Regions from separate parts of the Paenibacillus sp. BIC5C1 genome, predicted to be linked through region 2. Evidence: riboswitches for the same ligand, from Rfam matches in the RefSeq annotation. Region 2 holds a riboswitch; each other region holds the start of a gene.
The links. Region 2 has a riboswitch for cyclic di-AMP ahead of RS891_RS18830 (3D domain-containing protein). Riboswitches for the same ligand answer to the same signal wherever they lie in the genome.

Region 1: it holds a riboswitch for cyclic di-AMP, as region 2 does, so the genes downstream of both, RS891_RS10310 (C40 family peptidase) here and RS891_RS18830 (3D domain-containing protein) in region 2, are expected to answer to the same signal.
Region 3: it holds a riboswitch for cyclic di-AMP, as region 2 does, so the genes downstream of both, RS891_RS00530 (C40 family peptidase) here and RS891_RS18830 (3D domain-containing protein) in region 2, are expected to answer to the same signal.

Annotation. Positions count from the first base shown of each region.
Region 1 is NZ_CP135922.1:2,229,464-2,235,456, forward strand. It holds gene RS891_RS10280 (glycosyltransferase family 4 protein) at 1-246, shown strand, start outside; gene RS891_RS10285 (YkvI family membrane protein) at 334-1,392, opposite strand; gene RS891_RS10290 (xanthine phosphoribosyltransferase) at 1,597-2,178, shown strand; gene RS891_RS10295 (hypothetical protein) at 2,277-2,606, shown strand; gene RS891_RS10300 (hypothetical protein) at 2,730-2,948, shown strand; gene RS891_RS10305 (carboxymuconolactone decarboxylase family protein) at 3,065-3,394, shown strand; gene RS891_RS10310 (C40 family peptidase) at 3,474-3,938, opposite strand; cyclic di-AMP (ydaO/yuaA leader) riboswitch at 3,944-4,075, opposite strand; gene pelA (pectate lyase) at 4,489-5,448, shown strand; tRNA gene RS891_RS10320 (tRNA-Leu) at 5,565-5,648, shown strand; gene RS891_RS10325 (X2-like carbohydrate binding domain-containing protein) at 5,981-5,993, shown strand, end outside.
Region 2 is NZ_CP135922.1:4,244,954-4,250,946, reverse strand. It holds gene RS891_RS18845 (M20 family metallopeptidase) at 1-107, opposite strand, end outside; gene RS891_RS18840 (ABC transporter substrate-binding protein/permease) at 290-1,753, shown strand; gene RS891_RS18835 (amino acid ABC transporter ATP-binding protein) at 1,740-2,462, shown strand; cyclic di-AMP (ydaO/yuaA leader) riboswitch at 2,747-2,944, shown strand; gene RS891_RS18830 (3D domain-containing protein) at 2,947-3,603, shown strand; gene RS891_RS18825 (polysaccharide deacetylase family protein) at 3,738-4,526, opposite strand; gene RS891_RS18820 (prenylated flavin chaperone LpdD) at 4,682-5,026, shown strand; gene RS891_RS18815 (PspA/IM30 family protein) at 5,156-5,827, shown strand; gene RS891_RS18810 (DUF350 domain-containing protein) at 5,924-5,993, shown strand, end outside.
Region 3 is NZ_CP135922.1:110,165-116,157, reverse strand. It holds gene RS891_RS00540 (M1 family metallopeptidase) at 1-575, shown strand, start outside; gene RS891_RS00535 (hypothetical protein) at 586-1,428, shown strand; cyclic di-AMP (ydaO/yuaA leader) riboswitch at 1,679-1,816, shown strand; gene RS891_RS00530 (C40 family peptidase) at 1,820-2,290, shown strand; gene RS891_RS00525 (GNAT family N-acetyltransferase) at 2,684-3,178, shown strand; gene RS891_RS00520 (c-type cytochrome) at 3,329-3,688, shown strand; gene rbsK (ribokinase) at 4,016-5,002, opposite strand; gene RS891_RS00510 (4a-hydroxytetrahydrobiopterin dehydratase) at 5,048-5,344, opposite strand; gene RS891_RS00505 (hypothetical protein) at 5,598-5,891, opposite strand.

The sequences.
Region 1 (5,993 bases), 2.0 Mb from region 2:
CTTGCTCTTGTAGGTACAGATGTTGGCGGCATACCAGAGCAGATCGAGAACGGCAGTAACGGCTTGCTGGTGCCTTCAGAAGACCCTTCTGCACTGGCAGAAGCACTGGAGAAGGTGATGGTTGACCCGGCGTACCGTTATGAGCTCGCTCGTTCAGCATGTGAGAAGGCCAAAACCCATTACTCTTTGGGAAGATCGGTCAATGAACTGAAAAAAATGTATTTGCAATTCCCGAGCCAGTTCTAACTTCTGGAAGGAAAAGAAAGAAGCCGCTGTATGAACAGCGGCTTTTTTATGTTTAGGGAAATGATGTTTCGCATTAAAAATACGTTGTTATAGGTGTTTGTTACGACCTCGAAAGCTTCCCCATCGATCCATTACCAATTTTGCCCCCCAGATTAGTGCCAAACTGCCGAAAATGGGGTAAAGGATAGAGAGCAGGGAACTAAATCCAAACTGGCTGAGCGAATAACATAACAGCATGATGGCCAGTATGATTAGTTTGGGATGTACGTGGACGTGCTGTCTGAGTTGGAGGGTCATTCCATAAATATCGGCTACAAATGTACTGAAGATTTCCATAAAAATCAGGGATACATAGATAGACTGGACTACCCATCCAAGTTGAAAGGCAATGCTGCCCATCGGAATTTCAAATTGTGTGATGCCAGGCATCTGGGCTGACATGGCGAAGTGAGCTGCCATAAGCATGAATCCTACACCAATCCCGCCCAGAACGCCGCCCCATTTCAGTACCTTTCGGCTTCGAATCTGGTTCCCCACCGGAACGAGTACAGCTTGGGCAAGTGCCAGGTTGAATGAAGTATACAAAAGAGGAGATAACCAGACCTGGATTGGATTGCTGTCTGTGGTTAATGTAACAAATCGGTTTGCGCCGGGATGATGTATGGTGCTGGTGATCATAAGCAGAGAGAGCAGGAGCATCATGGGCACTACGATACTGTTCATTTGCAGAATAGCCTGAATGCCCCGTCCAAGCAGTAGATAAGTACCGATAAGGGTAACAATCAGTCCGGTCTGGTAATGAAGCCCCAGATGCTCTACAAAGACCGAGCCTGCTCCAGCCAGCATGACACTGTTTACTCCGATGAGAATAAGAAGGGTAACCCAGGTAATCCAGTTTCCTGCTTTATGACCGAATAGATGCTTGTTGAGATCTTCGTATGAGCGTGAGCCGGTATCATGGGCAATCAGCATCATTTTTGTACCTAACCAGACAAAGAGCATGGTCGATAAGCCAATGGTAATGGTGGCCCATTTGCCATACTGGGTAAAAAACTGCAATATCTCCTGTCCTGTTGCAAAGCCGGCTCCTACTACCGTTCCAATGTATGTAAATGCGATCTGCAGCACCCGAAATGCCTGTTTCATGCGTTTCCCCTCTCAGGCCCCTGAATAGTTTGGACATGCGGGTGCCATGGTACAAGGTATGCTTGACCCATCAAAGTCATGACAATTGAAGTGTGACCTGGGGTCATTTACATGCTCTGGACAAGAGTTAAGGCAATTTCGCTTGAACTGATAGCCGGATCTATGATACTTTTACGTCATAGGATAGGCTTGGGAGGTCAAATTATGGAAGTATTGAAACAACGAATTTTACAAGAAGGCGTAGTCATGTCGGATCAGGTGCTGAAGCTGGATGGTCTGCTGAATCATCAGATTGATCCTGCATTGACGATGGAAATGGGACGTGAATTTGCCGCCCGTTTTCGTGAAAGTGGTGTAACTCGGGTCATTACAGTGGAGTCTTCCGGGATTCCGGTCGCTTTTGCTGCCGCACATGAACTGGGTGTTCCGCTGGTATTTGCCCGTCGCAAAAAAACACTTTTGGCTGACCCCGATGCCTACTGTGAAAGAGTGCCTTCTTTTACCAAAGGGATCGTAACGGATATTATGGTGTCCCGTGAATATATTCATGAGAATGACCGTATTTTGTTTATTGATGATATCATTGCGAATGGAGATGCCGCTCGCGGTGTCATCAAAATTATCGAACGTTCGGGTGCAGAACTGGTCGGATTCGGTGTCGTGGTCGAAAAATGTTTTCAGGCCGGAGCGCGCACCATTCGTGAGCAGGGTATCCCGGTTGAAGCGTTGGTGCGCATTCGTTCACTGAACGATGGCACCGTGCAATTTGACGATAACGAATTGTGACTTTTTAAAGGAAAAAGTGCCTATTTTTATAACAATGCCTTTGCATGACCGCTGATTTCATTTATAATGGGGTTATGTTAGGGAGAGGAGGCAACACCATGGGTAACCAACCGGCAACAGAACAATTTTTTATTGATAAGCTGGCTGAATCGAAAGTACATTTTGAGCGTGCCCTGGATTGTAAACATACGGAATTCGATGACCTTTATCCCTATATGATTGAACATCCTCAATTTTTCTGGTACAAACGCTACGTAGCCTGGTCAGAATTGCTGACGATTGTAGGCTTGTGCGAAGAGTTGTCCTTCTCTTGGAAAGAACAATTTACACCGCATCAAGTGGAGTACCTTGAAGAACGTGTGATGTCCGCCAAAGTGCTTGATTTTTGGTTTGAGAAGAACGACAGCAAAGAGCACGCGCAGCGGTAACTTTCAGTCGGGACATATTTTCGAATGACATGACAGTCCAATACAGTCACGTGAGACCTAAATGACTTTTCATTTAGGTCTCTTTTTGTAAATAATTTTTTTGGGAAAGTAGGCGCCATGAATATGATCAGTGATGCAGAATTGGATGCACTGCGTTTATCGGGTGAAAAAGTAAGGGTAGTACGGGACGAGATTCAGTCCAATGATGTGACAGGCATTGTAGTGGCCTGGGACGGGGAGCAGGTGCTCATTCGCCGTCAGAATCGTCGTGTGGTTAAGCTTGATCGGAATTATCAGTATCAGCTGTTCAGCGAACCACGCAAGAGCCCGCTCGAAGAATAGGACAGGCGTTTTTAGGTTCATTTACCATGGATGTATTGGCATAATTGCACCTCTCGGGAGAAAAGATAGGTACAGTGAGAGCTTGTAACATATCAGCCGAGAGGATGTGCGGTACCATGACATTGATGAATGATAAGGTTCATGCCTATAAAGATCAGATTGGTGAATTAAGCGACGTGCTTCCAGCTGTGGTGAAGTCTTATCATGAATTCACTGGAGAATGTTTTCAGGCAGGTGAGATTGATGCCAAGACCAAACAGCTGATTGCGCTGGGCATTGGTTTGTTTGCAAACAATGAGGTATGTACGTTTTACCACGTGGAAGAAGCACGTGCCAAAGGAGCGACCGATCAGGAGATTATGGAGACGGTTGCTGTGGCTGGAGCAGTTGGCGGAGGCCATGCGTTGTCTCAGGGTGCATTGAGAGTACAGAAGGCTTTACATTAAAATCAATTTCAATATCACTGTAGACAAAGATAGACGAAGAAAAGGCTCCGGTTATAACCGAAGCCTTTTCGTGTTTAACTTATATTTTGCCCAGCATCTTGTTATACATAAACTGTCCCGTTACCCGGCGTGCTGTTACGTAACGATCATTGAAGTAAGGATTGGATAATTGAGTGATGCTGACACCCTTGCTGCTTGAAGCATGAGCGAATTGTCCGCCCCCGATATATACACCTGTATGTGAAATGCCATTGCCCATCGTATTAAAGAATACCAGGTCACCCGTACGCAGATTAGCTTTGGATACCGGAGTGCCGGCCTTAGCTTGTTGCTGGGAAGTGCGTGGTAATTCAATGCTATATTTGTTGAAAATATATCTCATAAATCCAGAGCAATCAAATCCGGCCAATGTTGTGCCGCCCCATTTGTAAGGTATGCCTGTCATGTTGTTAACGACGGTGTTAATACTGCTTGCCTCTGTGCTTGCTGCACCGGATGTAAATAGAACTGCTGCTCCAAAAATGGAGATGATAAGCTTTTTCAAAATTTTTGTTCTCCCTTCGATGCCTACGGAGTTAGCTAAGGGTTCGGTAGAAGGTTCCCTATATTTCCTATGTATAAGAATAATTCACCCAAAATGGTTCCCCCGTTTTCAAACATGAAACTCGGCAAATGAATAATTAAGTTTTTGTAACCTTTTGAAACTATATTGCATAAATGCGAAAATGTCAAACCGTTCTTGAACACTTCTTATCATCTCAATGTTAACGGAATTATCGCTTTTTATGTAGAAATAACTCGAATGAAGTGTTTTAATAGATGACAAAAAAGTAACTACTGTTTCAGAGGGAAAGAAATTGGACAATTTATTGGCTTTCTCACATACGATTAGACTAGAATTAGTAGGTTAAGCCAATGAATTTGTTACATATTGTTGCAAATATTGACAAAATACAACTTTTTGCATAGACTTCTAATTATGAGTTCCATTTATTGGATTTAAAGAAATAGTTTGAGTTTTAAAACAAATATAAGGAGGAAGTAGGCGCAAGGAAAACAGTTTGCAGAAAATGAATTGGGGAGTGTTCTAAACGATGGTGAAGGAACAAGCAAGGTTTGCATCTTTGGTTATGGCATGTACAATGGTTTTCTCTGTTATCGGAATGGTATTTCAGCCTGCTGTTAAGGTATCTGCTGCAGACGCCTCTGGAACAACAGCAAGTATCTCAGATATTTTGAAGAATCAACGTCCTGACGGGGGATGGAAGAAGGATTACAAAGAAACAAGTGGTGAGTGGGCCAAATCTACGATTGATAACAAAGCTACATACTCAGAAATTAGAAGACTAGCCAAAGAATTTAAAAAGACGAATGATCCGCGATATTCGGCTGCTGCCATCAGAGGAATCAACTTTTTGTTAGATATGCAGTACTCCAATGGAGGATGGCCGCAAGTATACCAGAGCTCAGGCTATCACAAACACATTACCTTCAACGACGATGCCATGATTAATGTCATGTACATGCTGGATGAAGTAGGTGCACGTAAAGGTGATTTCTCATTCATCGACAGCTCTCTTGCGGATCGCAGTAAAAAATCAGTTGCCAAAGGTGTGGATGCTATTCTCAATACTCAGGTTGTAGCAAATGGTAAACTGACTGCATGGGGACAGCAGCATGATTCCAGCTCCCTAAAACCTGCAGGAGCAAGGATTTATGAAGTGCCTTCTCTAAGTGCTGGAGAGAGCAGTACGATTGTAAAGTTTTTGAAAACAAGACCGTCGAACTCGAAAATTAAGGCTTCAATTCAAGCAGCAGAATCCTGGTTCAACAACGTTAAAATTACAGGATACAAGTATGTCAGAGAAAACGGAGATAGCAAACTCGTAGCTGATTCAGGTGCAGCGCCAATTTGGGCACGTTTTTACGAAATTGGAACGGATAAACCGATCTTTGTAGGACGTGATGGGGTTGTGAAATACAAACTCAGCGATATTGATAAGGAAAGAAGGGGCGGGTATGCCTGGTACGGCAACTGGCCTTCTAAGATCTAATTTATAAAAAGCTTTACACGTTAGAAGAGGATTTATTTATTTGTTGACACTAATTACCTGCACATGATATATTATCTCTTGTCGCCGCGATGTAATTTCTCGGAGATAAGAGATACGCGGTCGTGGCGGAATTGGCAGACGCGCACGGTTCAGGTCCGTGTGGGCTAACCCCCGTGGAGGTTCGAGTCCTCTCGACCGCATCATGTGTAACACCAAGAAAGGTTCCTAGAATGGCATTGTTGCCACTTTAGGAACCTTTTTTTATTTGTTTGCAGATTTTGATATTTGCTCATCCTGATTTTTTTCTACCCATTCCCTCGACTTGAGCAAAGATGAAGTTTTCATTTGTTTATTTATCCATTAATGGAAATATGTTTGTTCTGCGACGGTTTGCCCCTATAATTCAGGTTAATTGTACGTAAAATACCGAATTGTACCTATCTTGGGAATGCATCATCCACTATTCTCTTCTCGTATGGAAGCGCTATCAACAGGAATTTGAATGACCAAATTCAGAGGGGGTAGGGATAATTTGAAACGAATCG
Region 2 (5,993 bases):
TCTTCGTTACCAAGTTCGGGATTGGCACCAATGTATGATGAAATCTCCTTAAAACGGGAAGCATATTGGTCAATAACAGTTAAAATTTGTGTTTTGGTATGTGTCATGGTGGACTCCTTAAGCAAAAATGAAAATAATTCAATAATTATATCATAGTTGCGGTTATTTTTCAGAAATGAGATGGAATCGAATCCTGTCGAAATGCATTGCATAATCATGCATTCTACTTTATAATGACTCAGGCATCAACAACAGAAAGCATACAAAGTATTATAAGGGGAGAACAGGGTTGAAATTGATTAGTCGTTACACCATGATGCTGCTAGCTTTTGTGGTCTTGCTAACTACGGTTGCACCTGTTGCGTTCGCAACGGGAACTACAAGCAATTCAGGCGGTAAAAAGCTGGTGCTCGGTACAAGTGCCGATTTTGCACCATATGAATTCCATAAAGTGATTGATGGTAAAGACCAAATTGTCGGATTTGATATTTCGATTGCTAAAGAAATTGCTGCGGATCTTGGCGCAGAACTTGTAATAGAGGATATGGGTTTTGACGGACTTCTTCCTGCGTTGCAGAGTGGTCGTGTGGATATGGTCATCTCGGGAATGACGCCAACGGATGAGCGTAGACAAAGCATTGACTTCTCAGATACCTATTATAAATCCAAGCAAGTCATCATGATTCGCAATGCGGATAAAGATAAATATCCAACCATGGCAGATCTGGAAAATGAAAAAATTGGTGTCCAAAAAGGCTCCATTCAGGAAACGATTGGCCAGGGAATCCCAGGCGCAAAACTGACAGCACTTGATAAAATATCTGATATCGTACTGCAATTGCAGACCAATCGTGTAAATGCTGCAATCGTTGAGGATACGGTAGCTGCCGGTTACCTGGATGATGTGATTGGATTAGCTCCGGCTATTCCGGATGAAGAGCAGGCCGAAGCGGCAATCGGGATTCGCAAGGGCAATTCGGAATTGCTGAATGCAGTGAACGGGACGCTCGAGCGTCTGAAAAGCGAAAATAAAATCGATCAGTTGGTTATCGAAGCAAGCCAGTTGATGGCAGACAAGGTGAAAAAAGACCAAAACATTTTTCAAGTGTTCTGGGAGTACAAAAGCTTTTATGCAACAGGTGTAGGTTACACCCTCTTATTGTCTGCACTCGGTGTAATCTTCGGGGTAATTATCGGGTTGATCATCTGTCTGTTCCGTCTGCATGACGTCTCAATTCTGCGTTGGATCGGAACAGCTTACGTTGAGGTCATTCGCGGTACGCCAATGCTGGTTCAACTGATGATTATCTATTACGGTCTTGCTCTGACGTTGGGAATTAATTTCACGCCACTTCAGGCGGGGATTATCACATTATCCATCAATAGTGGTGCCTATCTGGCCGAGATTTTCCGGGCTGGTATTCAGGGTGTGGATCGAGGCCAGTTGGAAGCAGCTCGTTCCCTGGGAATGGGCAGAGGTGCGGCAATGCGCTTCATTGTGCTTCCACAAGCGTTCAAAGCGGTGTTGCCGGCGATCGGTAATGAGTTCGTGACCATTATCAAGGAATCCTCCATCATCTCAGTTATTGGTATGGTGGACATTATGTACCAAGCAAGTGTAGTCAAAAACATTACGTACCAAGGAATGAATCCATTCCTGATTGCAGCGGCCATTTACTTTGTGCTGACGTTCATTTTGTCCAAGCTGCTGGGTCGACTGGAAAGGAAGTTGAGTGCAAGTGATAGACGTTAGACAATTACACAAATCATATGGAAATAACGATGTGCTCAAGGGCATTAACGTAACAATTGGCAAAGGCGAGGTTGTCGTGGTCATCGGTCCGTCGGGATCGGGGAAAAGTACCTTCTTGCGCTGCCTGAATCTGCTGGAACAGCCAACTTCCGGCGAAATTAATTTCGAAGGTGTGTCGATTACTGACCCCAAACATAACATTAATGCAACTCGTGAAAAAATGGGGATGGTATTCCAGCATTTCAATCTGTTCCCGCACAAAACGGTGCAGCAGAACATTACGATTGCTCCCATTAAAGTGAAAAAACAATCTGCACACGAAGCGGAACAAATTTGCGCAGATTTGCTCAAGACGGTTGGCCTCTTTGACAAAAAAGACGCCTATCCAAATCAGCTGTCCGGTGGACAAAAACAACGGATCGCCATTGCAAGAGCGCTTGCGATGCAGCCGCATGTCATGCTGTTTGACGAGCCTACTTCAGCACTGGACCCTGAAATGGTCGGTGAAGTACTGGATGTCATGAAGCGGCTTGCAGAGGGCGGAATGACTATGGTAATAGTAACGCATGAGATGGGCTTCGCACGTGAAGTAGGTGATCGTATCCTGTTCATGGATGGCGGGGTAATTGTAGAAGAAGGAACGCCTGCTGAAGTGTTTGGCGAGCCCAAGCATGCACGTACACGTGACTTCCTTGCTAAAGTGCTCTAATCCATCCAAGTTATTAAGGATGAAGATTAGGATAAAAATGCAAAATCTATACTGCGTATGAGAATTTCATCACCTCATAGATCCCTGCCGACGACCCGTCGGCAGGGATTGTTTGTTATGCGAGGATACTTACAGATATACATAAAAAGTAACGTTTCTGTCATCAACGATATAAGCTCAAATAGACATTTTTTTGAAAAAACCGCTTGAATTCAGCAAAAGTATTGAAGTGAATTAGCGAGATGGTAACATTTACTACGACTCTTGGTTACAAAATTGTGATATATTTGTTCCTGCCGAAACTTCCGGAGTTGGGAGTGTGGGGGATGTAACGATGCAGAGTGTGCTTGGGGAAGATTCATTTGCACACGGCTTGGGGTGAATTAGGGCTACATAAAATTATTAATGTAATTGAACCTATAGGGTGGTTTCCTCCATCCGAATCCGACAACTAACTTCGCAGGCATAATGAGGGAGGAAGACCATGATTAACAAGAAACGTATAGCCAAAACAGCAACAGCTTTGCTGACAGCAGCAATGCTCATTCAGGCCGTTCCGGCTCATGCTGATTCAGTTCATGTGGCCAAAGAGGGGGATACCTTCTACACCTTATCCAAACAATATGGAGTTGGACTTAACGCTCTTATTAAAGCTAATAATGACATTTCAGCTTACAACATTTATGGTGGTTTGAAAATCACGATCCCTGGTAAAACAACGAACACAGCTTCTGCTGCAGCAGCTAAAACGGTAACTGCCGCAAGCCTTGACGTTAATGCAGATAGTAAAGTTGTACAAGCCTGGGGAAAAACGTTTGATTACAGCAAAACTGTTGACGTCAAAGCAACGGCATACTCTTCTGATGCTTCTGAAAATGGAGGATGGGGTGCTGTAGATTACTTCGGCAATCCGCTTGAACTGGGCACGATCGCAGTAGACCCGAGTATCATTCCATTGGGTACAAAGGTACTGGTGACAGGTCATACACATCCAGGACTGCCCAAACAGGCATTCGTCGCTACGGCTCGTGATGTGGGTGGTGCCATTAAAGGGCACAAGATTGATATCTTTATTCCTGGCAGCAAGCAATCCGTAAATACCTTTGGTATTCAGGATGTTGAACTTTACATTTTGAAATAAAATCAAAGATTAGCTGCACATCATCATATGTGACTCCAACTACATCTAAATTAAACAATAAAGGGTGTTCTTCAATCACGATATCGTGATTGAAGAACACCCTTTTGTAAAATCCGACTTCTGAATTCCTTGACCTATTTACCCTTTGGCAGTTCCAACATTTCGTCCAAAGTCACCAGCTCATACCCGCGGTTTCGCAATTCCTCGATAACTTCAGGCAACGCCTCGATGGACCCATTTAGCTTCGATCCTACACCTCCACCTGCATGCTGAAGCACAATGGAACCCGGTTTGACGGCGGACAGGATGTTTTGTTTGACTTCCTCTTTGGTGAGGCCCTTCCAGTCCAGAGAATCGACGTTCCAGTTCACAATGCTGTAATGTTGTTTAGCAGCCCATTGCAGCTGTTGCTCGTTAATGTCACCATAAGGTGGACGAATCATTTTGGGAGTGTAACCCACCAGATTCCGAATAATGTCCCCGGTATGTAAGATTTGTTTGCGAAATGCATTCATGGATAACTTACTGAACTCCGGGTGATTGTAGCTGTGATTGCCAACAATATGCCCTTCCTTCACCATGCGTTTCACTAAATCCGGATGTTTCTCAGCGCGATGTCCCACGATGAAAAACGTAGCCCGCACCTTGTATTTTTTTAAAATATCCAGCACCTGCGGGGTGAAACGGGGATCAGGTACGTCATCAAAAGTCAGAGCAACCTTTTTTGTTGAGGGGCCATTGGTTTTGAACGTATCTGCATATTTCTGTCTGAGTTGTCCCAGCGTCAACTGTTCTTCTTCAGGAGAATCAGATTTCGAAGCAGGTTCGGTTTGCGGGCTTGAAGAAGCCCATAACTGAGCAGGAGCATAACTTCCTCCCAGAAGAATGACCATGATGGATAACATGATGAGGCGTATACGCATGTTCGTGCCTCCTTTTCCCAAATTGCGTTCTCTATGGTATGCCCGGGGCCATCCGTATTTATGCATGATGTGAGATGTTTCACTGCTGATTCATTAAATTGGAGCCATAATTCCACCATTACATATTACATATTTAAAAGGACAGGTGGAGCAGGATGAGTACATACGATTTAAACTCCGTTCGTTTACAGGTGATTGAGGCAGGGGAAGACAAAGTGTTTATGGTAACTGGAGGTAGATCACATATTGGAGCAGTAGCCACATTTTATCCAGACCGTGAACGAGTGAGTGGGGCTACAGTCCATATTCCAGGGCATAAAGAACAAGAACTGTGTGAGAGATTAGCACGTAAGGCTGCCCTTCATTTAAAGGTAACCGTTACCGTAGTGATGGGGATTCACTTTGATGCAATTACGCGGATGCAGATTGATGAGATTGTGCAGACTGCAGAGAAACTGCTTGATGAAGAGCTGTGCCAAACGGGTCGATTGATTCAATAGTTCCATATAGGCTAGGCAGGCTAAAATCGTTTTTTATGATTTTTTTTGTTAAAATTGAAACGAGTAGAACATTGCCACGTATGTATGATTATATACAAGGATGAACTATCGACTAGGAGGAATACCATAATGTCCATTTTCAAAAGATTGCGCGATTTAACGATGTCTAACATTAACTCTATTATTGACAAGGCAGAAGATCCGATCAAAATGACGGATCAATATATTCGGGATATGCAGGAAGATCTGGAAGATGCAGAAAAAGCTGTTGCTGCACAGATCGCCATCGAGAAAAAATTCAAGCAGCTGTTTGAAGAACAGGAAGCTCTCGTGAAGAAACGTGAGGAGCAAGCACATACAGCAGCGCGTGCACAGAATATGGATTTGGCACGTCGGGCATTGGAAGAGAAGAAGGTCGCTGAAGAGAAGATGGCCGAATACAAAACAAGCTATGACCAAAACAAGGCTTCTGCCGATAACCTTCGTGGCAAGCTGGACGAAATGCGAAAACAATTAACGCAAATGAAAAACAAACGTGAAACATTGGTTGCACGCTACAACGCGGCAAAAGCTCAAACCGAAATCAACAAGGCGCTGAACGGATTTGGCTCCGACACTGCAAGTGCCGGTATGAAGCGTATGGAAGAGAAAATGATGCAGATGGAAGCTCAGGCCGAAGCCAGCAATGAGATGTCGTCCAAAGGAAAATCGCTGGATGATGAGTTCGAGAAGTTGGGCAAAGATCAGGCTGTTGAGGATGAACTGGCAGCGTTGATGAAGCAATACGAAAATAAGAACTAAAACCTTGTAAGCAAGCAGGGGCACCAGCGGAGGAGAGACCAGCGTTTCTCCTTCGCTTTTAATTGCGGTTCATGTTGAGATGTGGGGGCTATGTAAATGGATTTGAACATTTTGGCAATGCTGGTCTGGACGTTATCGGGTTCGGTTTTGCTGTTTGTCTTGATGT
Region 3 (5,993 bases), 2.9 Mb from region 2:
CAGCGAACGTATACACACGAGGCAAGCTTGTATTACTCGGGATAGAACAACAGGTTGGTGCCAAAACGATGGAGCGTATCCTCTCGACCTATGTAAAGAAATACCGCTTCAAGCACCCTACTTCGTCTGATTTTCAAAAGGTCGTGGAGCAAGTAACCCGTACATCCTGGACTGATTATTTTAATCAGTATGTATACGGAGACGGAATGGCTGACTTTGCAGTGGAGAAGATCGCAATCAATCCTATCCTAAAAGACGGTCAAACGTTGTACGAGTCGTCCATTACAGTCCAGAAAAAAGGCAGTGAATATAAAAAGGTGCCTGTTCGAATTATGTTCGAAGACGGGAAAACCATGACGAAAGAATGGGATGGCAGCGAGGAGCGCATTACCTACAAACTGACCTACACTTCCCCTGTTTCCTGGGCTATGACTGACCCGCTATACACAATTGTGCTGGAGAACCATCATATAAACAATTTCCTGAGAGCCGGACTGGATGAGCCAACCAAATCCCGCTGGAGCATGAGCGCAACCAAACTTATAGAAGCCATATTCGGAAGTCTGTCATGGTGAGGTGGATACAGTGAAAGCGAAAATACGTGAAGGCTGGTTTCTCGTCCGTCAACATATGTTTATTGCAGCACTCTTATTTCTCTATCAATTAGTATGGGGATACTTTCTTTATCGAATGGTTCAGTCAGCTGTGGTCCCGCTGCTCCTGCGTTATCCCGACCCTGATACAGGGGAACTCAGTACGATTTTATTCAAAATGGAGAGCCAACTCGGCCTGACTATGAATCCAGAGGTCCATCGCTATTTATGGATTTTAGGGGCTATGCTGCTGCTACGGATGCTAATTAGCCCTCTCATTCAGGCAGGGCTGCTCTATTCGCTCCAGCATTATAATCATTCGGAAGAGCGCATTCCATTCATTCGCGGCATCAAAAATTTGTGGAAACCAATGCTGTTGCTCCACACCATTCGCACCCTATTGCTGCTGCTACCGGCTTATTGGCTCGCACCAAAACTTTATTCCATCCTTATGGAAGGTTTTCATTCCCTCCATCTGCTCCTGCCTGGTATTCCCTATGTTGCTGGTTGGATTGTATACGGGTGGGTTATCCATCATATCCTGCTCTACATGCAGTTTGGTATCTCAGCACCTGATGGGGAAGGCGGAGCACGTGGTACGTTTCAAGCTCTATGGATTGCACTACGCCAGGTCATCACTCTAATCGGCATTGCTGTCCTGCTGGGTGGCCTTCATCTCCTGGTCTTTGGTGCCTTTACTTCAGCTTCATGGTTACTAACGGGCTTAACCGGTCTTATACTACAACAGACGTATCCACTTGCCCGGTGCTTGCTGAGCCTATGGAAAATATGCGCACATTTCCGGTTATGGCAGTCCAACTCGGTCAAAGATTAACGTGCATAGTTAAAAATTGTTACCATCTCTATGTAAAGTTGTTTTCATTAAACGCCTTTAAAAAAGCAAACCTCGACCTTTCCCCGTCAAAGGTCGAGGTTTTTTTTGCTAATTTTGCTGTTAAACGTTGCCAAAGTGGTATACCTCTGTTACAATAATCGCAGTGAGTTTTTAGTAACAACTTTGTAATCTTTACCTTCATATTTGTAACTACTTAAAATTTAATCGTCATTTCTTGATTTCGCAGGTGCATAACTAGCAGCCAAATTCCTAGCACCTGGGAAGCGGGGGAACCAGTTATGGGTGAATTGATCTTGCAACAGAGGGATCATAGGGGACCTTCAACCGAATCCTTAAGCTAACCTCGCAGGCATTGGAAGGGGTATATCTCTTGTTTAAAAAGAAATTAACCGCAGCTGTACTCAGCATCACATTCGCATTATCGCTTGGAGCAGGCAGCGCATTCGCAGATTCAAAAATGGACCAAGTCATTGATTCGGCAATGGGAACTACATACAAAAGCGGAGGAACAACGCTTAACGGCTTTGACTGCTCTGGGTTTACAAGTTATGTATTCGACAAGCTGGGTATTGATTTGGCTCGCCAATCGAGTTCGCAATTCGACATGGGTGATTCAGTATCCCGTATGGAAATGAGACCAGGTGATCTGGTATTCTTCAATACAACGGGCAAAGGGGTTTCACACGTTGGTATCTTTGTAGGGGATGGAAAGTTTGCACACTCTTCTTCTTCCAAAGGAGTTACAATTAGCGCATTAAGCGAAAGCTACTGGGCTAACCGCTATGTTGGCGCTAAACGCATTATGAGCACGGACGCATATGAGACATTGGCCATCGACTAGGGACAAGCTGAGCAACGTCATGCTGTAACAATAACACTACTGTAACGAAGCATAATAGAACCGTCTGGTACATTCTCCGCAGGAATGTGTCCGGCGGTTTTTTTGTGCTTCGTTTCCTTTAACGTATTCGAGACAGCTATCAAATCTAACTTTAACTTTTTTTGAGCTATTTTTTGTTGCTTCGTCCGTGCTCTTATAATGTTTTTACCCATCCCACTATAATATAAACGAAATTACCGGAACTTTTGTTTCACTTTTTTTTCTAAAACGGGGGCTTGCCAAATGAACACCTCTTTTGTAGAGTGGAAACAAGCTTAGATACGGAATGACATATGTATATGGACAAATCAGAATCATTATAGCTTGTTCACAATGAGAGGAGCGTACAGTTGTATGGATGAAGCCCCTGTGACGTTTCACGTTGTGCCCATGCAAGAAGAACATGCGGAGCTCATCTGCGATTGGCAGTATGACCCCCCTTATAATATTTATAGCTGGCTGCCCTGGGAGCAGATGAAAGCACTTGAAGTAGAATTCGGCGATCCCCAGCTGCGGAAGGAACAATATGCGGTAGTGCTGGGAGAGGATCAGCAGATTTGCGGTTTCGCTCAATATTTCCCGCTTGAAGGTGTCACCCGCATTGGTCTGGGTATGCACCCTGAACGCTGTGGTCATGGACAAGGGAAGGCTTTTGTATCGGCCATTGTGCAGGAAGCCATTCGCCGGAACCCTGCAAACGAAATTGATCTGGAAGTTCTGACCTGGAATGACCGGGCCATTCGCGTCTATCTTAAAGCCGGATTTGTTACGCAGGATACATATGAACGACAGACGCCGAGTGGTTTGCAACCTTTTTACTGCATGGTCTATGAGGGTCCTCGCGGGTAAATAAGGCTTAAAATCACCCTAAAAAGTCCCCTGTTATGTGATTAGTTCAAAAAATTACCACAAAATGCTATGATGTCACTACAGGTTCCGTTATAATGATATGGATAGTTTCAAGTTAGATGATCTTTCATTCTGGAGGGGACATAAGGGATGCACAAATGGATCATGAGCGGGGTATTTTTTGCAGCGTGCGCTTTAGCTATTGTACTAATGTTTACGCTTCCAGGGAAAGAGGAAGTTGCTGAAGAAGCGAAACCGACGATGCCGCAAGTTACAATGGATGCAGGACAGGCCGAGGCACTGGTCAAAGCAAACTGTATTACCTGCCACGGTGATCAGCTTCAAGGGGGCATGGGCCCTAGTCTGCAGAAGATTGGCAGCCAGGACGATGTGGAGAAGATTTATACGACCATCGTCAAAGGTAAAAGCGGCGGCATGCCTTCGTTCAAAGACAAGCTGAAGGATGAAGAAATCGCGAATATTGCGATGTGGCTGGCGGAGAAGAAGTAATCCAAGACGCCCCAGGCGTTCAGATTGTGGAGAGTTGCAGGTATAGAGAGTGTGGTGGCTTTAGTCACCTCCTGCTCTTTAAGCATGCTATAAACCACGCTGACGCTTGACGCACACGTAGGCAACCCTTATTCGTCTTTCAGGGTTGCTGGATTTATCAATGGTCATACAGAGAAGAGGCTCTTACTCTCCCGTACTGGGAAGTAAGAGCCTCTTGCTCATTTCAGGGATGGGATGCTTGGATGAAAACGTATACCACGCTAATGCTCCTCTGTTGCAGTGGCTCATCCCACCTACCGCCTCTGATTCAGCTAAAGCATGCATAGACTACTGGGCCTTTGCCTTCTGCTCGGCAAGAAAAGCCTGCACTTCACGTGCGGACGGCATCCCGGACTGGGCGCCGAGCTTCGTCACGGACAACGCGGCTGCGCCCATGGCGAAGCTTACCGCCGCGTCCAGCGTCTCTCCGCGCGCGAGGGCTACTGCCAGCGCGCCGTTGAAGCAATCGCCAGCGCCGGTCGTGTCGACGGCGCTTACGGCGTAGCCGGGCGCACGGCACGCGCCGGCTCGCCCTGCCTGTACGCGGCCGTTAGGCGCTGCCGCGTACACAGCCCCCTCGGGGCCGAGCGTCGTGACGACAGCGGCCCCGAGGGATGCGGCGAGCTCTGCGACCGCCGCATCCACGTCTTCCGGCCGGAGATCATCCCGGCCGGTGAGCACGGCGAGCTCGCTGCGGTTCGGCGTAATGACGTCGACGCACCGCAGCAGCTCCTGGGGCAGACCCGGCACAGCAGGTGCCGGGTTGAGCACCACCAATGCGCTGCCTTCAGCCGCCAGTTGGGCGGCGCGGGTGACCGCAGGCAGCGGGATCTCCAGCTGCAGCAGCACCGCTGCGGCTGCAGTCAGGCTTTTTACCGTATCCGCCTCTTCCAGCATCGCAGGCACAACCTGCCCATTCGCTCCAGGAATAACAATAATCCGGTTATCTCCTTTGGAGAGCCAGATGGAGGCCGTACCAGTAACAGTATCATCGAGAATGCGAACTTGCGAGGCATCCGCCCCGCTTTCCGTTAGACTGTGCAGTAGGCGTTCACCAAAACCATCCGAACCTACCGCACCAACCATCGTTGTCTGTCCGCCCAGTCGTGCAGCAGCAACCGCCTGATTAGCGCCTTTGCCCCCGGCCAAATAATGCAGTTCCTCCCCGCTCACCGTCTCGCCTTCCTCAGGAATGATGTCCGTCTTCACCACCAGATCCATATTAAGGCTGCCTACGACAGCAATAAGAGGTTTGTTCTGATTATCGTCTGACATGTATGTTTCACTCATTTCCGGTAGTGCGATAATAACCGATCCAGGTTATTCCGACCTCATTTTTTCAAAAGCCTCATTATATTGTTGTGCTTCTTTAATATCTACAGATGTGATGCCACCTTCATCCCACGACGTGAGACGCAGTGTGACCGTTGTATAGTCAATCGTAATGAAAGGATGATGATTGAATGCTTCCGAAATCGCTGCGACCTCATCCACAAATGCAATCCCTTTCATGTAGTTGGAAAATACGAACTTGCGGACAATCCATCGTCCCTCTTCCAGTTCCCAGCCTTCCAGCCTTCCCAGATGAGCTTCGACTTCCTCTTGCGTAAAAACCATACGTTATCTTCCTCCCCATATGATGGCTCATCACAGACAACTGTCCATGCTGCCACCGAAACCTTTGGTGCTACCCATAGCAATCCAAACGCATAGGTCCACCGCCCTGCGGTTCGCCCGTTTCATGACTATCATCTTACCACGGACAAGCCTCAAATTCCAATAGTACAAATGGCGCTAGATCCACTAACCATAAGGCTTTAGGGAGATTCTCCAACTCAGGTTTCCGTACCAAATATCTTATGGGAGCATACTAAATGAGAGGTACAAAAGTCAGCTCTTCTTCCCCAATTAAGATATGAATTCGGTGCTGATCCTTGTCATGAATGACCACTCCACTTCCTACCGGAATGACCGACTCCTCACCTAGCGCGTAGAACAGATCTTCCGCGAGCGCCTCATCCACTTCGAGTTGCTCTGTTACACCAAGGCGTGACCATTCTTCCTCATCCATCTCAAAGAAAACATAGCGGTCCGGTATTCGTCCTATAGCCTCTGTCAAATCTGTCAATATTCCTTCATAATCCCGTCCATGCTTTACGCCCATTGGCTTTTCACTCCTATTTAGCCCCTAAGGAGCAGATTTGTTCTTATTATACCTGAAAATAACCCTTAAAAAAAAAGGCCATCTGGTCGATAAATACTATAC